4 regions of the Paenarthrobacter sp. GQ52 genome follow, and region 1 is predicted to be linked to each of the others. Evidence: riboswitches for the same ligand, from Rfam matches in the RefSeq annotation. Region 1 holds a riboswitch; each other region holds the start of a gene.
The links. A riboswitch is a leader RNA that binds a small molecule or an ion and turns the genes downstream of it on or off. The one in region 1 is predicted to bind S-adenosylmethionine.

Region 1 (3,981 bases):
TGGTTGCCGGGTGCGTGATGAGGGACTTGGAATCGCCAAGGTTGTTGGAGATATCGATGACACGGAGGCCATCGAGCAAGGCAAACGCAGCGTCTTTGGCTGTACGCCCGGCCGAAGGAAGCAGCTCGACCGTCAGCACAGTACCGCCGGCCTTCATCTGCTTCGCAGCGAGCTCGTACTGAGGGTGGGACTTCAACAGCGGGTACTTGACCCAGCTGATGGCGGGTTGCTGCTCGAGCCACTCTGCGATCTTCAGAGCAGAAGCCGAGCTGTGATTCACTCGCAGTCCCATAGTCTCCAAGCCCTTGGTCAGCACCCAGGCATTGAACGCCGAAAGCGACGGGCCAGTGTGCCGCATGAGCTGCTTGACCGGACCATCGATGAATTCCTTGGTGCCTAGGATCGCGCCGCCAAGGACTCGTCCCTGGCCATCAATGTGCTTGGTCCCGGAGTACACGATCACGTCTGCACCCAGCTCACCACAGCGTTGCAGCAGGGGAGTGGCAAAGACATTGTCGACGACGACAGTCGCCCCGGCGGCATGGGCCAGTTCGCTGACGGCAGCGATATCGACGATCTCCTGCATGGGGTTGGACGGTGACTCGAAGAACACCGCAGTGGTGGGCTCGGACAGGGCTTCGCGCCACTGCTCAAGGTCGGGTCCGTCAACAAAGACCGTCTCCACGCCCCACCGGGGAAGGATCTCGTTGAGGATCACGAAGCAGGAGCCGAACAGCGAGCGGGCAGCAACCACACGGTCACCGGCAGCCAGCAAGGCACCCAGGGCGGTGAAGACTGCAGACATGCCGGACGCCGTCGCGAAGCACGCCTCGGTTCCTTCGAGCAGCCGCAGCCGCTCCTGGAACGTGGCCACGGACGGGTTGCCGTAACGGGAGTAGACGAATCGTTCGTCCTCGCCGGTGAAGGCACGTTCGGCGGCGGCAGCGGATTCGTAGACGAAACCGGAGTTCAGGAAAACGGGTTCGGACGTTTCCTGGAAATTGGTGCGGTCAAGGCCACCGCGGACGGCCTGGGTGTCAGGGCTCCAGCCGGCGGCGTCGGGATTAAAAGTCACTTACTCGGTCCCCAGATTCGTCGGCAGGCCACGGTTCTTCCAACCATTGACGGTGCGCTCACCGTAGCGGTCCGGTTCGCCTTCGAAGCCCTCCAGGACGTTGTAGGCAGTGAAGCCGGCCTGGGTTGCGGCGATGGCCGCCGAGATGGAGCGTTGCCCGGAACGGCATAGGAAAACGAGCTCAACGCCGTCGTCCTCGGGAGCCTGTTGCTGAAGGTCTTCAATAAAGCGGGAGTTCGGAATTCCGCCGGCCAAGTTCCACTGGATGAACAGGGGGTCGTTCTCGGTAGCTTTGGTGTCAGGGATTCCAATGTGGGCCCATTCGCCCTCGGTCCGGACGTCAACCAGGATGGCACCGTCTTGAAGTTTGGCCCACGCGTCGTGCGGGGTCAGGTCACCTGCGTAGCTCATGCGTGGCCCTCGAACGCTTCTTCGTCGTCGTAGTTCTCCAACTGGTCAACGGCATTGGCCACTGCGGCATCCGCTGTGGCGATCGCGGTCGGCAGGACAACGGCTTGGGCAACGATGACGTCCGTGCCGTTGAACGTAGCTGCCGGGCTCCCGTGGAGGACGTAACCTTCGGCGAGGGCATTGTGGATGCGCTCGCAGAAGTCGCGGGTGTCCGGGCCTGTCACCAGGCGGTAGGAGAGTTTTTCTTCAGTGGGTTCAGGCATAGCTGGTGCTCCTCAGTCACGCTTGCAGTACGAATTGTCGATACGCCGAGTAGTCACCTGAGGCACCCCGCCGGAGAGAGGGTTGCCGACCAGCAAGTCAGGGCTTTGCGCTGGTACTCATTACTCAAGAAAAACGTAACATCCACGGGCATCCGGCCGCACTTGCGAGTGGTGGGGCGGCCGTCATGTTGCGTAATCGGCGGCCGTTTCACTCTTCGTCCCTGAGCGTGCGGACGGCGGCGCCGACTGTAGGAAAGAAGTGGTCCGGCGTGAAACGGGCTGCCGTTCCGAGGCGGATCAGCTTGTCCTTCACAGGACCTTTGAGTTCGGCGAACACCAGATCCACGCCGTGACGGGCCAACCATTCATCCAGCGTGACGAGGTCGTCCAGGGCCGTGGTGTCGATGCCTGTGATGGGTTCCGCCGCCAGGATGACGTGGGAGATATTATCCGAAGCTTCGTCCAGTTGTTCCCGGACAAAGCTTGCAAGAACCTGCCCGTTGCCGAAGAACAGCGGTGCATCGAAACGGAGGATCAGGAGCCCGGGGATGCGTGCGCCGTTGGGGTGTCGTTCAAGATCGTGGTACCCAGGGAGCCCTTCTTCGGCACCGAGTTCTGTTCGGTATGGATCCCAGGCCCGCCGCACGAAGTCCAAGAGCGCCAATGCTATGGCCACCACGATTCCCTGGAGCACACCCACTGTAAGGACGCCCAGGAATGCAGCCAACATCACCACGGATTCGCTCCGGCTCAGGCTCAACAGGCGCCGGACGCCGGCCGGGTCCGCCAGGGCTATCGCTGCGGCAATCACGACGGCGGCCAAGGTGGCGGACGGAAGGTACTCGGTCACCCCTGGAGCCAGCAGCATGAAAGCAAGCACCAGTACCGAACCCACCACGCCGGTCATCTGGGACTTGGCACCAGCGTCCACAGCCACAGGGGTCCTCGATGTACTGCCGGAGATGGGGAATCCGCCCAGCAGGCCCGTGGCAGCATTGGCTGCCCCAAGTGCTGCCATTTCCCTGTTGCCGGAAACCTTCTTGCCTTCCTTGGCTGCCAATGTTTGGGACAGGACGCCGGTGTCCGCGAAGGCCATGAGGGCGATCCCTGCCGCAGCGGGAAGCAGCGTGAGTGCGTCCGCCCAGCCAATGCCGCCGAGCGCGGGCATCGGGAGGCCCTGCGGCAGGACTCCGGTGACCTTGACGTCGTCGTTGAGGCTCCAAACGGCCGTTGCGACGCACGAGCCGACCACCGCCAGCAGCACACCCGGCACTTTCCACTTCAGCAGCCGGGGAATCCAGATCAGCGCCAGCGAACCCACGCCCAGCAGCAGCGCGGTGATGTTGACCTCGCCGCCCAGCACCCCGGTGGTGACCTTCGCAAGCTTTTGCCAGATGTCGCCGTCGGCCTCTATCCCCAGGAATGCCGGCAGCTGCGAAAGGGCCACCAGCAAAGCGATCCCGTTCAGGTATCCGAGCCTGATGGGTTTGGAGAGCAGTCCTGTGATGGTCCCGAGTTTGAGGGCCGACCCGGCCAGCATGATCACCCCAATTAACACGGCCAGGAGTCCGGCGAGCGCTACCGACTTTTCGCTGCTACCCGCTGCCAGCGGCACGATTGCCGCGGCAATCATGGGGGCGAGGGAAGAATCGGGGCCGAGGACCAGGATGCGGGAAGGCCCGACGATCGCATAAACCAGCAGCGGGACCACAGTGGCATAGAGACCGGTGACCGGTGGAAGGCCGGCCGCCTGCGCATAGGCCATACCGGCGGGTACCAGCAGGGCGAAGAGGGCAGCACCTGCCACGACGTCGTGCCGGAGCCATTCGCGTTTGTAGCCCTTGAGCGCCCAGACGCCCGAAAGCCGGTCCTTGGCGGAAGACTTGGGGGAAGAACGGGCGGGTGAACTCATACAGCGATCATTCCTGACCCATGCTGTTTGCGGAACAAGGCGGTCGTCGTATGTGGAAATCCAAACCTTCATGAGGCCCGCCCAAATGTGACGCCCCGGGAGCATAATTGACGCAGTACGACCCCCTGTAACTTCGCATGAAATCAGGTCGCGGTGAACGGACAGAGCAGTTCTACACTCAAGCCCATGCTGCACTTTGGATGGTTCGTGGGACACGGTTTTGGTGTCCAGGGCTGGGGGACTCCCGGCTACAGCCTGGGCTATGACTGGAAGAAACCCGCCCTGTACCAGGAGGCTGTCCGGGCCTTTGAGCAATCCGG
Region 2 (3,981 bases), on a different contig from region 1:
GCTGTGCCAGAGCGAGGACGAACACTGAACCGAAGTTGCGGGCCAGGAAGCCCAGGAACTGGCTGCGGGTGGAAGCTGCCTTGGGCATACCGGCATGCTCGCCAAGGAGCTTGAGCCAGTGGGCTTCGTGCCTGCCTTCGGCTTCGGCCAGGGCGAGCAGGATTTGGCGTTCTTCGCCGTGACGTCGCTGGGCCAGTTCGCGGTAGACGGCGGCCTCGGCACGCTCATCGGCGAGGTACTGCCGCCACCGGCGAATGTCCGCGTGCGAGGGCGGCGCGGGTTGCGTGCTGGCGTTTTCGGCGGTTGCTGATTCGGGGGTGGGGTCCGGAGCGGAGCTCGACGAACTGTGGGATTCCTGGTGCATCTGCACTTTGTCTCCTGTGCTGGTTGGGGTAGTTGCGGCCCCATTGCACGCCCCACACTACCGCTTATCCGCGCGGATTTTTGGCTGGTATTCCTTAACTGGAATGTTCGGTGCACCGTAATTTCCTTGACCCTCGACGGTGCCGGTGCTCAGATGGAAGGACAGGGGCGGGGCCCTTCCGCCACTGGATTCCTGCATTCGGGTCAACGGGCTGAACCGCCCACCAGAACAGGCCCACGAGACGGAGGTTGCACCATGAACACCACCGAATCACACGCCAACTACCCGGAACGGACAACCATTGAGTCCGACCCGGCCTACGACTACGCCGAAGACCAGGAAGTGGACGAACCCTGGGTAGGGGAAGTGGACGCCCCCGAGGACGACGAACGCGTTGTCCCCATAGATGAAACCGAAGAGTTCCGCGAAGAAGACGAGGAAGCTTAGGCCTGGTCCCTGTGCCCTAGAGCCCTAGTGCCCTAGTGTGAAGTGACGTTGGACGCCCGCCCGTTTTCCGACGGCCGCAACAGTCACCGTTAGTGTCGTGGACGACTCACACCAGTGCGTCGGCCGGACGGCCTGGGCCAACGCCTGCGCGATGAGCTGCGGTTGGGCATGTCTGAACTGCTCGGTTCCAGCCTTGGCAGTGATGGTCACCGTGCCCAGGAAGAGGTCGACGGCGGGGATCACCGCGACCGTGGGGGTGGCCGTTCCGGCCGGGGTACTGGGTGCTGTTGTGTTTACCGGGGTGGTATCGCCTTGGTACGGCAAGGGACTGCTCCTTGGGGGAGTGCTCTTGCCCGCTCGGTTGTCTCTGGTCCGGGACGGGCCGCTTCCTCATCCGAACCACCCGTGAACATGGGGTTGGTGTGTGGCCAGTCGGAGCTTGGCACCACATCTCTTGAAGCTGGGACCACCCTACCGCATTGGTGTTCGGCCACCCGTTGTGGGGTGGGGGTGTCTTGTGGGGCCTGCTTTGCGCGCTTTGGGGTGGTTTTGGCGTGTAGAGCGGGCCTTGCAACGGGTGGGGGTGTGTTGTGGGGCCCGGTTGTGTTGTGGGGCCTGCTTTGCGCGCTTTGGGGTGGTTTTGGCGTGTAGAGCGGGCCTTCCAAGGGGTGGGGTGTGTTGTGGGGCCTGCTTGTGTTGTGGGGCCTGGTTTGCGCTCTTTGGGGTGGTTTTGGGGTGTAGATCGGGCCTTCCAAGGGGTGGGGGTGTCTTGTGGGGCCTGCTTTGCGCGCTTTGGGGTGGTTTTGGCGTGTAGAGCGGGCCTTCCAACGCATGCTTCCCGGGCATAGCGCAACGGCGGCGCCGCCCCGAAAAGGGGAGGCGCCGCCGTCGAACTTTACTTGTTTCCCGAACCTTGCCTGGTTCTTTGTGCCCGCCTAGGAAGCGGGGGTAGTGAGCTCTTCCTCGGCCACGCGGGTACCGGCAACGCGATCCGTCCAGGCCTTCATGACTGCCGGATCCGTGGGCTTGCTGGCAAGTGAGACCACTATGTACACCAAAGCCGAGGCGATCAAACCGAAGTAGATGGGCTCGTTGGCGTAGATGCCATCGAGGGGAACTTCGGCGTTGATCTCAAGGACGATCATGGTTCCGAGGGTTACCACCGAACCGGCCGCCATGGACCATGCTGCGGCGATGCCCGTTCCACGCTTCCACACCAAGCCGCCAATGATGGCCACGAGGAGGCCGCCAACCAGGATGTCGTAGGCAATGGTTAGTGCGGCCACCACATCCTTGGTGGAGATGGCGATGATGATTGCAACGATCCCCAGGCCGAGTACCCAGTAACGGTTGGCCTTGACGTCGTGCTCAGGGTTATCGGAGTCGGAGGTGTCCACCTTCTTGCCAAACCAGCTGGCAACGAAAGGCATTACGTCTGCGCGGGCAACGGTTGCAGCAGCAATCAGTGCGCCTGACGCCGTGGACATCATTGCGGCCACAGCTGCAGCAAGAACCAAGCCGCCGATGCCAATGGGCAGGAGTCGGGTAGCGACCTCTGCGTAGACGTCGTCCTTGGCGGCGATTTCGATGCCGGAGAGGGCGACGCTGGCAGCCATGCCGATCAGGGCACCCGCGAAGCCGTAGAGGATGCAGTAGACGCCGGCGGTAGCGCCGCCCCAGCGGGCAACTGTGGGGTTCTTGGCGGTGAACACGCGCTGCCAGATGTCCTGACCGATGAGGAGGCCAAGGGTGTACACGACGAAATAGGTGATGATCGTCTGGAGGCCGATGCCGCCGATGTCGAAGAAGCTCTCATCGACGCGGGCTCGGATGCCGTCGAGGCCACCCGCGGCGTTCAGGGCGAAGGGGAGCATGAGGAAGAAGATTCCCACGGTCTTGATGACGAACTGGACCTGGTCGGCCAAGGTGATGGACCACATGCCGCCAATGGTGGAGTAGACCAGCACGATCGCGCCGCCGATGGCGATCGCGAGCCAACGCTCCCAGCCGAAGAGGACCACGAAGATGGTGGCGTAGGCACCGGTGGACGTGGCACACAGCATCAGCGTGTAGGCCAACATGACGATGCCCGAGGTCTGGGTTGCCGTGCTGCCATAGCGGAGGGTCAGCATCTGCGAGACCGTGTAGATCTTGAGCTTTTGGATGGTTCCGGCGAAGAGCAGGCTGAGCAGTAGCACGCCTGAACCGATGGCCACAACCAGCCACATGCCGGAGATACCGAACTTGTAACCGAGGCCGACGCCGCCCACGGTGGATGCGCCACCGAGGACCACTGCGGCCATGGTGCCGGTGTAAAGGAAGGGTCCCAGGCGGCGGCCGGCCACCAGGAAGTCGCTGTTGTTCTTGGTGCGGGACTTGCCCCACCAGCCGAATGCCAGCATGGCGAGCAGGTACACCACCACGATTGCGATGTTTATAGCCGAAGATTCCATGAACGGTCCTTGGAGCTGATGCACGGAGGTTGGGGTTTTCGACGATACTCCTGCGAAGCGTCGAAGTCTCTGTGCTGACGATTGGAGATTGGGGGATGTGTTGTGTGCCTCACAGACAACACTTGTTGCCTATGAGGATATGTTGTGATGGGAGTAACAGTCAAGATCCTTTGGTCATGCTTTCGCGTATTCTGGCGCTCTTGTCCTGTCTCCCGGCTACTATTGCTCCAATGACAGGGCCACATGACAGGCCTGAAAGGTTCGTGAATGAAGGCTCTACCCGTTGAACCGAGCAATGTTCCCGTTGCCATCGGTTCCAGAATCCGCGCAGCCCGGCAAGCGCAGCGGCTCACCATCGAGCAAGTGGCGGATGCTACCGGCCTGACCAAAGGCTTCCTCAGCCGTGTGGAGCGGGACCTGACATCGCCGTCGGTCGCCTCGCTGGTCACTCTTTGCCAAGTGCTGTCCGTATCCGTGGGGGACCTGTTCGCAGCTCCGGAGACACACCTGACCAAGCGCGACGACGGCCCCCGCATCTCCCTGGGTGGCCAGGGCATCGTGGAGCGTTTGTTGACCGCCCGCTCCGAGCGTCGGCTCCAGATCCTGCAGGCAACCATCGAGCCTCGTGGCCGCGGTGAAAACGAGCTCTATGCCGTGGACTGCGACGTGGACGTCCTGCATGTGGTCAAGGGCCGGATCAAGCTCATCCTGACCAAT
Region 3 (3,981 bases), on a different contig from region 1:
GGACGGCGACATCCTCAAGCGGCTTCTCCACTGGTTCGCCCAACCATTCGGTGACGCGTTCAGCCGAGCCCGCAATGGTGAGGCTGGACATCTTGACGTCGCTCTCGTAGATCCTGGACGGGTGCAGCGAGGGGTCGCCCTCCCACTTGAGCAGGTAGGGCACTTGGGGATCCGCGATCAGGCCGAGGATGCCAATCTGCTGCCACACCAGTTCGCGTCCGTCGGGGAACTTGCGGTTGCCCGGAACAGCCGAGCGGCCAAGGCGGTCTTCGAACGGTGCAAGGTCGTCAACGGCGACGCACCAGCCCATCCATCCACCACCGGCAGCCGAGCGGGCACGGACGGCCTGGCCAAAGGGTGCTTTGTCGGAAGCGGGGTGGTCCAGGACCTCCACCACTTCCAGGTACTTGTTATCCGCAAGGGGAATGATCATGTTCCGGGTACCGAAGCGCGGGTGCACTCCGCCCCGGACAGCGTCCACTCCCAGTGCCGCGGAAATTCGTTCGGTAGTGGCCAAAAGGCCATCTCGTTCACAGGCGTAAGAGACGTGATCCATGCGCATGGCTTCATCTTGGCACTTTGTGATCGGGGTCTCAGCTAAGTCAAGCCTAACTAAGGTGGGATGTGTATAGCCGGTGGTAAGGGGCGTCATGGAGGGACGCGGGAAGACCGAAAGATCCCCCAGGCGTCACAAAGCTGCCTTCGCCTCCGGACAGTTCCTAGACTGGCCCCAGCTCGCACCGCTTCACCTTGCCCGCCAAACCCATGCGTCACGAACAGGAGAACTCCATGTCCCAAGGATGGTCTTTCGAAACCCGCCAGATCCACGCCGGTCAAGAGCCCGACGCCGCCACAGGAGCGCGCTCGCTTCCGATCTACCAGACCACGTCCTTCGTGTTCCCCAGTGCCGAGAGCGCCGCCAATCGCTTTGCCCTGGCCGAGCTCGCTCCCATCTACACCCGAATCGGCAACCCGACGCAGGATGCAGTGGAGCAGCGGGTTGCGAGCCTTGAGGGTGGCCTGGGTGCCCTCTTGCTCAGCTCCGGACAGGCTGCGGAGACGTTCGCCATCCTGAATATCGCCGAGGCGGGCGACCACATCGTAGCGAGCCCCAGCCTGTATGGCGGCACATACAACCTGCTGGCGCACACGCTGAAGAAGTTCGGCATTTCGGTCACGTTCGTCGAGGACCCGGACAATCTGGACCAGTGGCGTGACGCCGTACGGCCGAACACCAAGCTGTTCTTCGGCGAGGTCGTCTCCAACCCGCGCCAGGATGTCCTTGACATCGAGGGCATCGCCCGCACCGCACACGCGGCCGGCGTTCCCCTTATTGTGGACAACACCCTGTCCACGCCTTACCTCATCCGTCCCATCGAGTGGGGAGCGGACATCGTGGTCCATTCCGCGACCAAGTACCTGGGTGGTCACGGTTCGGCAATCGCCGGTGTGATTGTGGACTCCGGCAACTTCGACTTCGGCAAGGACCCGGACCGCTTCCCTGGCTTCAATACCCCGGACCCCAGCTACAACGGTCTGGTCTACGCCCGGGACCTCGGCAAGGACGGTGCACTGGGCGCGAACCTCTCCTACATCCTCAAGGCCCGAGTCCAGTTGCTTCGCGATCTCGGCTCTGCCGTGTCCCCGTTCAACGCCTTCCTCATTGCCCAGGGCCTGGAGACCTTGAGCCTGCGCGTGGAACGCCATGTTGCCAACGCCACCAAGGTGGCCGAATGGCTTGAAAACCACGACGACGTCGAATCGGTCGCCTATGCGGGCCTGCCGTCCAGCCCGTGGTACGACCGCGGCCGGAAGTACGGACCCAAGGGCACGGGCGCCATCGTTGCCTTCAACATCAAGGGCGGCGTCGAAGCCGGCAAGCGCTTCGTGGACGGCCTGGAGTTGCACTCGCACGTTGCCAACATCGGTGATGTCCGCTCGCTGGTCATCCACCCGGCGTCGACTACACACAGCCAATTGACGGTGGAGCAGCAGGTCGCCGCCGGCGTCAACCCCGGCCTCGTGCGCTTGTCCGTGGGCATCGAGCACGTTGATGACATCATCGCCGACCTCGAAGCGGGCTTCCGGGCCGCCAAGGGCGCCTAACGCCGCGGCTTAGAGTCTCAGTCCGGCTGCCGCCCGCGTCGACGATTATTCGCCGGGCGGCAGTTCCGGGTGCTCGTTCGTGAACGAAGACGCCCTAAACCGTCACACTGTTGTCACATTCTTCGCCAGAACCACCCTGCATTTCCTAGACTCTTGGTATTAGGTCATGAGTGCCAGCACACAGCCCCGGCTTGCTGGCCGGCAACCCTCCTACGCGGTGGGGTGCCCCGGGTGAAGACCTGGCCTGTTCGCACGCAAGGCGACGGGCAAGCGCGAGGTTAAGGTGTCAAAGGAATGACCATTACTGCTACAGCCCTTCCCAAATCCGGAGAAGAAGACGGAACCGTCAAGTACGCCGGCATCGGGCCGTTGGAACTTGAGGCCGGCGGATTCCTCCCCGATGTCGTCCTCGCTTATGAGACCTGGGGGCAGCTGAATGCCGAGGCCTCCAATGCCGTCCTCATCCAGCATGCGCTCACGGGCAGCACTCACGTAGCCCGTGGAGCCACCGACGAGGAAGGTTGGTGGGAGCAGCTCGTTGGGCCGGGTGCCACCATCGACACCAACAAGTTTTTTGTCATTTCCATCAACATCGTGGGCGGTTGTTATGGCAGCACCGGCCCATCGTCAGAAGCACCGGACGGACGTCCTTGGGGCTCACGTTTCCCGTTGGTCACGCTGCGCGACAGCACGGAGGCTGAGGCGCGCCTCGCCGATGCCTTGGGAATCGATGCCTGGCACGCCGTGTTGGGCGGTTCCATGGGCGGCGCCAGGGCCCTTGAATGGGCTGTTACGTTCCCCGACAGGGTCAAACGCTGCGCCGTAATTTCGGTGGGCGCCTACAGTACGGCCGAGCAGATTGCCTTTGCTCAAGCCCAAACCTTGGCCATCAGGCAGGACCCGAACTTCAAAAACGGTGACTATTACGGCGGCACTGCACCCGAACATGGCTTGGCACTGGCCCGACGCATCGCCCACATCACTTACCGCTCAGCCTTGGAGTTGGATTTCCGCTTCGGCAGGGAAGCCCAGCACCAGGAGGCACCACTCGCTGCCGCGGTGTTGGGGGAGCGTGGCCGCTACCAGGTGGAAAGCTATTTGGACCACCAGGGAACGAAGCTGGTCCGCCGTTTTGATGCCAACAGCTACATCGCCATCACCGAAGCCCTGATGTCCCACGACGTCGCCAGGGGCCGCGGTCCGCTGGAACAGGCGTTGTCGCGCGCTACGGCTGAGTTCTTCGTGGCGGCGGTGGACAGCGACAGGCTCTACTTCCCGGCACAGTCGCGGGAACTTGCCGCGGCGCTACCTGGGGATGTGCCGGTCCACCTCATTGAGGCTCCGATTGGTCACGATGGCTTCCTCACTGAGATCGGCCAGCTCTCGGCACAACTCCGCGAATCATTCTTCGCCTAGCCCTAGCCGTTCATGATTTCGCCGCGCTGCTTCATGTAATCCTCCATGGCGATCTCGCCGTTGCTGAACTTCGTGTCCAGCTCCGCCAACTTGCGGGCGCGGAATCCCTGCGGCTCCGAAGCGCCCGCTGAGGGGAACGGTGCCGGGGATGAAGGGTTCGACGGCGGCCCGGCCTGCGGTGTCGAATCCGCGGGGCGGATGACGGTCGGCTCGGAAGGGTACCCGGGGTAATTCTGACCTGGGTAACCCTGCGTCGGGTATCCCTGACCTGGATAATTCTGCTGCGGGTAATTCTGTGGCGGATACCCTGGTCCGGGCAGATTCTGCTGAGGGTAGCCGGGGTCGCGGAAGTTATTGTCCTGGATCCGACGCGCCCGGGAGCGGTTGTACATGCGGATCCCGAGTGGAATCAGCCAAGAGCAGACGATGATCCAGAAGATCAGATTGTTCACAGTGCAG
Region 4 (3,981 bases), on a different contig from region 1:
TCCGGAGGGGAGCCCGAGGCGTTTGAGGAGCGGGTGGGCGCAGAACCGGCCATCACGGAGGCCAACCCCGTGCTCGGCCGCCAGGTAAGCCGCAACCAGCCCGGCGTCGAATCCTTCTACGGAGAAGTTGACCACACCGATGGTGTCCAGGGAGTCAGCGAAGATCTTGTGGACGGTCACGCCATCGATGGCCTCCAGGCCCTGCACCAGGTACGAGCGGATGGCGGACTCGTGGGCATGCCACGCGTCCTGATCGAGCCCTGCGAGGACTTGGGTGGCGCGGGCAAGTGTCGCGGCGCCCAGCACGTTGGGGGAGCCGCCCTCGTGGCGCGCCGGGCCCGCGGCCCAGCTCACTGAGTCCAGGCGCGCTTCACGTACCGCGCCGCCTCCGGCCAGGTGCGGTATGCCGGCGTCGAGCCAGTCCGGACGACCCACCACGACACCCGCGCCGAAGGGGGCATAAAGCTTGTGTCCGGAGAAGACGATGTAGTCGACGTCCGCCTCGGTGATGTTGATCCGGCGATGAGGTGCGAGCTGCGCAGCGTCCACCACGATCCTTGCGCCGTGTTCGTGGGCAAGCGAAGCAAGGCGGGCGATGGGAAGAATTTCCCCCGTCACGTTCGAGGCGCCGGTAACAGCCAGCAGGCTGACCCCGCCCTGGGCAAGTTCGGCCTCGAGCTTGTCCACCGTTTCGGCCAGGGTTGGTGCCGCGACGACGCTGCGGTGGGGGACTCCCTGCCACGGAAGCAAGTTGGCGTGGTGCTCGATGTCCAAGTACAGGACCTCGCCCGCAAATTGGCCATCCACCTGCGGGAGGCATCCGGCCAGGAGGTTCAACGAGTCAGTGGTGTTCCGTGTGAAGATCACTGAGTCATCGGCACGCCCGCCGACGAAATCACGGACGATGTTCCGCGAGTTCTCGTACACCGACGTGCTGATTTGGGAGGCGTACCCGGCGCCCCGGTGAACGCTGGCGTAGTAGGGCAGGACCTCGTTGAGGTAGGCCGAAACGATGGTCAGGGCCGGGGCCGATGCGCCGTAGTCCAAGTTTGCGTAGCGGACGTGGCCACCCTGAATCAGGGGAGCCTGAAGCTCAGCGCCAGTGACCGCGGCAAGCGGACGCAGAGCGGTTATCGTCTCCGCTGTGGATTCTTCAACAAAGGACGGAATGGTGGTGGAGTTGAACGTGACAGTGCTCATGGAACCTCACTCAAGAGGGACCCCCATAGGGGGATCCGCGCTTGCCGCATCCGTTCCGGACCGGCCGGGTCGTCACCCGGGGCACCCCACCGCGAATGGAGGGTTGCCGGCCAGCAAACCGGGGTTTAGCGCTGGCACTCGTGACCTGTAAAAAAGGCTAAGGCACGTCCGGGGAGGCTTCCAAAGCCGCTTCCTTTTGTTAAGCCCTTTGTTACGTCGAATGCGAAATCCCTTCTTCGCCGAATAAAAAACGGCGGAGACCCCCTGCGGGGGCCATCCGCCGTCGAAAATTCCGCCTGCCGCTGGGTGGCCAGGCGTGGATAAGTTTAGAGAAGGTCGTCCAATCCGGGGTTGAGGCGCTTGAGGACCTCGGAGTGCAGGATCGAGTTGGTGGCCAGGGCGTTACCGCCAAACGGACCGTCTTCGCCTTCCAAGGATGTGAAACGGCCGCCTGCCTCGGTGACGATCGGGACGAGTGCTGCCATGTCGTAGAGGTTCAGTTCAGGCTCGCAAGCGATATCCACTGCCCCCTCGGCCACGAGGCAATACGACCAGAAATCACCATAGGCGCGTGTCCGCCAGATGTCTTCCGTCAGCCCCAGGAATTCATCCAGGTTGCCGCGTTCCTTCCACCCCGAAAGGCTGGAATATGACATGGAGGCGTCAGCCAGGCGGGAAACGTTGGACACCTTGAGCCGCGTTGCCGAGGCCAGGGAGCGGCCCATGTAGGCGCCCATGTCCTTCGCAGCCCACCATCGCTTGCCCAGCGCAGGCGCACTGACTACGCCCACCACAGGTTCCCCCTCATCCACGAGGGCGATCAACGTTGCCCACACCGGGACACCACGGACAAAGTTCTTGGTCCCGTCGATGGGGTCTATGATCCAGCGACGTGAACCGTGACCGCTGCTGCCGAACTCCTCGCCCAGGACCGCGTCCCGCGGACGGGAGCGGGACAGTTGACCGCGGATTGCTTCCTCTGCGGCCTTGTCAGCGTCAGTGACAGGTGTGAGGTCGGGCTTGGTTTCGATCTGCAGGTCCAGTGCCTTGAAGCGATCCATGGTCTGGGCGTCGACTGAATCGGCGAGGACGTGGGCCAGGCGCAGGTCATCGTTGTAGGTGGAAACGGGATGGGTCATGCCACCAAACTATCCTGAATCGTTCGCTGCATTGGGGACGTGAAGCAGACAACGAATCAGTTGACGGTGCCCAGTTCCTTGGTCTCTTTCGCTTCGAGCCTTGGGTCTGCACCCAGCAAGCGGCGCAAGGAGGCCAACCGGGCCACTCCCGATGGCCCGGCATGGCCATCGTTCACCCATGCATCCAGCCCGCAATTGGTGGCTGTGGCACCGTGCTTGCAGCCGCGGTCGCAGGTCTCGGTGCCGGGCTCAAGGTCCGGGAACGAGTGCAGTATCCGGTCCGGATCCACATGCGCCAAGCCGAAGGAGCGGATTCCGGGAGTATCGATGATCCAGCTGCCGGACGGTGCATCGTCCAGCTTCAACGCCAAAGCCGAGGATGATGTGTGCCTGCCACGGCCCGTAACCGCGTTGACGCCTCCAGTGGCGCGCTCTGCGCCTGTCAGCGCGTTGACCATGGTGGATTTGCCAACGCCGGAGTGACCGAGCATGACGGTGACTTTTCCACCCAAGTGCGAGCGGAGTTGGGATACGGCGACCTTGTCCAGCCGGGCTGATAGTCCGTCATCGGAACGGGCATCGATGCCGCCGGCCTCGGAGTCAGCGGTCCGGCTGATGATTACGGGAAAATCCAAGCTCAGGTAATTGGCCAGGAGTTCCGCCGGGTCCTTCACATCCGCCTTGGTGATGAGCAGCAACGGCTCGATGCCGGCGTCGTACGCTGCGACCAAGGCGCGATCAATGAATCCGGTGCGTGGCTCCGGGTTGGCCGCCGCAACAACCACCACGAGCTGATCGGCGTTGGCCACGACCACCCGTTCGATGGGGTCCGTATCGTCGGCACTCCGGCGAAGGAGGGTCTTCCGCTCTTCCACCCGGACCAGGCGCGCCAAGGTATCGGGAGACCCGGAGACGTCACCCACCAATGCGACGAAGTCGCCGGGGACAACGGGGTTGCGTCGCAGTTCGCGGGCGCGGGCTGCGATAACGATCCGTTCGTCGGCGGAATCTTCGCCAACAATTGCCCTGTACCGTCCGCGGTCCACGGTGATGATCCTGCCTATTACGGCGTCATCGTGGCTGGGGCGATCCTTGGTGCGTGGCCTGGATCCTTTTTTGCTGGGACGGATCCGGACGTCGGATTCGTCCCAGGAGCGTGCGTCACGGCCCATGGTTAGTTGCTGGCCTCATCAAGATCGGTGTTGGCATCAGTTGGCTGCAGCATTGCTTCCCACATCTTTGGAAAATCCGGCATGGTCTTCGATGTCGTGGCGATGTCCTCAACCTGTACGCCTTCGACGGCGAGCCCCAGGATGGCCCCGGCAGTGGCCATGCGGTGGTCTGCGTAGCTGTGGACCACGCCGCTGTGAAGGGCCGACGGGCGGATAACCAGGCCATCGGCGGTCTCTTCCGCGTCGCCCCCGAGGCCGTTGATTTCGGCAACCAGCGCGGCGAGCCGGTCCGTTTCGTGTCCGCGGAGGTGGGCAATACCGGTCAGCCGGGAGGGGCCGCTGGCCAATGCGCACAGGGCGGCCACAGTGGGTGCCAATTCGCTTGTTTCGTCGAAGTCGGCACCCTTGATTTCTGCCCCGCCGGTCACCGTCAGTGTCCCGTTTTCGAAAGTTACTTCTGCTCCCATGGT

Region 2: linked by a shared signal. The riboswitch ahead of AC6CH8_RS00810 (hypothetical protein) and the one ahead of AC6CH8_RS17575 (DUF1737 domain-containing protein) in region 1 are both predicted to bind S-adenosylmethionine.
Region 3: linked by a shared signal. The riboswitch ahead of metX (homoserine O-acetyltransferase MetX) and the one ahead of AC6CH8_RS17575 (DUF1737 domain-containing protein) in region 1 are both predicted to bind S-adenosylmethionine.
Region 4: linked by a shared signal. The riboswitch ahead of AC6CH8_RS06275 (aminotransferase class V-fold PLP-dependent enzyme) and the one ahead of AC6CH8_RS17575 (DUF1737 domain-containing protein) in region 1 are both predicted to bind S-adenosylmethionine.

What each region holds. Positions count from the first base shown of each region.
Region 1 is NZ_JCAXEJ010000016.1:27,646-31,626, reverse strand. It holds gene AC6CH8_RS17585 (O-succinylhomoserine sulfhydrylase) at 1-1,075, opposite strand, end outside; gene AC6CH8_RS17580 (rhodanese-like domain-containing protein) at 1,076-1,486, opposite strand; gene AC6CH8_RS17575 (DUF1737 domain-containing protein) at 1,483-1,749, opposite strand; SAM riboswitch class IV at 1,763-1,874, opposite strand; gene AC6CH8_RS17570 (SulP family inorganic anion transporter) at 1,958-3,661, opposite strand; gene AC6CH8_RS17565 (NtaA/DmoA family FMN-dependent monooxygenase) at 3,815-3,981, shown strand, end outside.
Region 2 is NZ_JCAXEJ010000001.1:174,046-178,026, forward strand. It holds gene AC6CH8_RS00800 (VIT1/CCC1 transporter family protein) at 1-364, opposite strand, end outside; gene AC6CH8_RS00805 (hypothetical protein) at 620-811, shown strand; gene AC6CH8_RS00810 (hypothetical protein) at 836-1,135, opposite strand; SAM riboswitch class IV at 1,152-1,271, opposite strand; gene AC6CH8_RS00815 (sodium:solute symporter family protein) at 1,747-3,264, opposite strand; gene AC6CH8_RS00820 (helix-turn-helix domain-containing protein) at 3,532-3,981, shown strand, end outside.
Region 3 is NZ_JCAXEJ010000001.1:622,589-626,569, forward strand. It holds gene AC6CH8_RS02705 (VOC family protein) at 1-562, opposite strand, end outside; gene AC6CH8_RS02710 (bifunctional o-acetylhomoserine/o-acetylserine sulfhydrylase) at 766-2,106, shown strand; SAM riboswitch class IV at 2,269-2,385, shown strand; gene metX (homoserine O-acetyltransferase MetX) at 2,401-3,522, shown strand; gene AC6CH8_RS02720 (hypothetical protein) at 3,525-3,974, opposite strand.
Region 4 is NZ_JCAXEJ010000003.1:161,677-165,657, reverse strand. It holds gene AC6CH8_RS06275 (aminotransferase class V-fold PLP-dependent enzyme) at 1-1,200, opposite strand, end outside; SAM riboswitch class IV at 1,233-1,346, opposite strand; gene hisN (histidinol-phosphatase) at 1,527-2,339, opposite strand; gene rsgA (ribosome small subunit-dependent GTPase A) at 2,396-3,511, opposite strand; gene aroA (3-phosphoshikimate 1-carboxyvinyltransferase) at 3,514-3,981, opposite strand, start outside.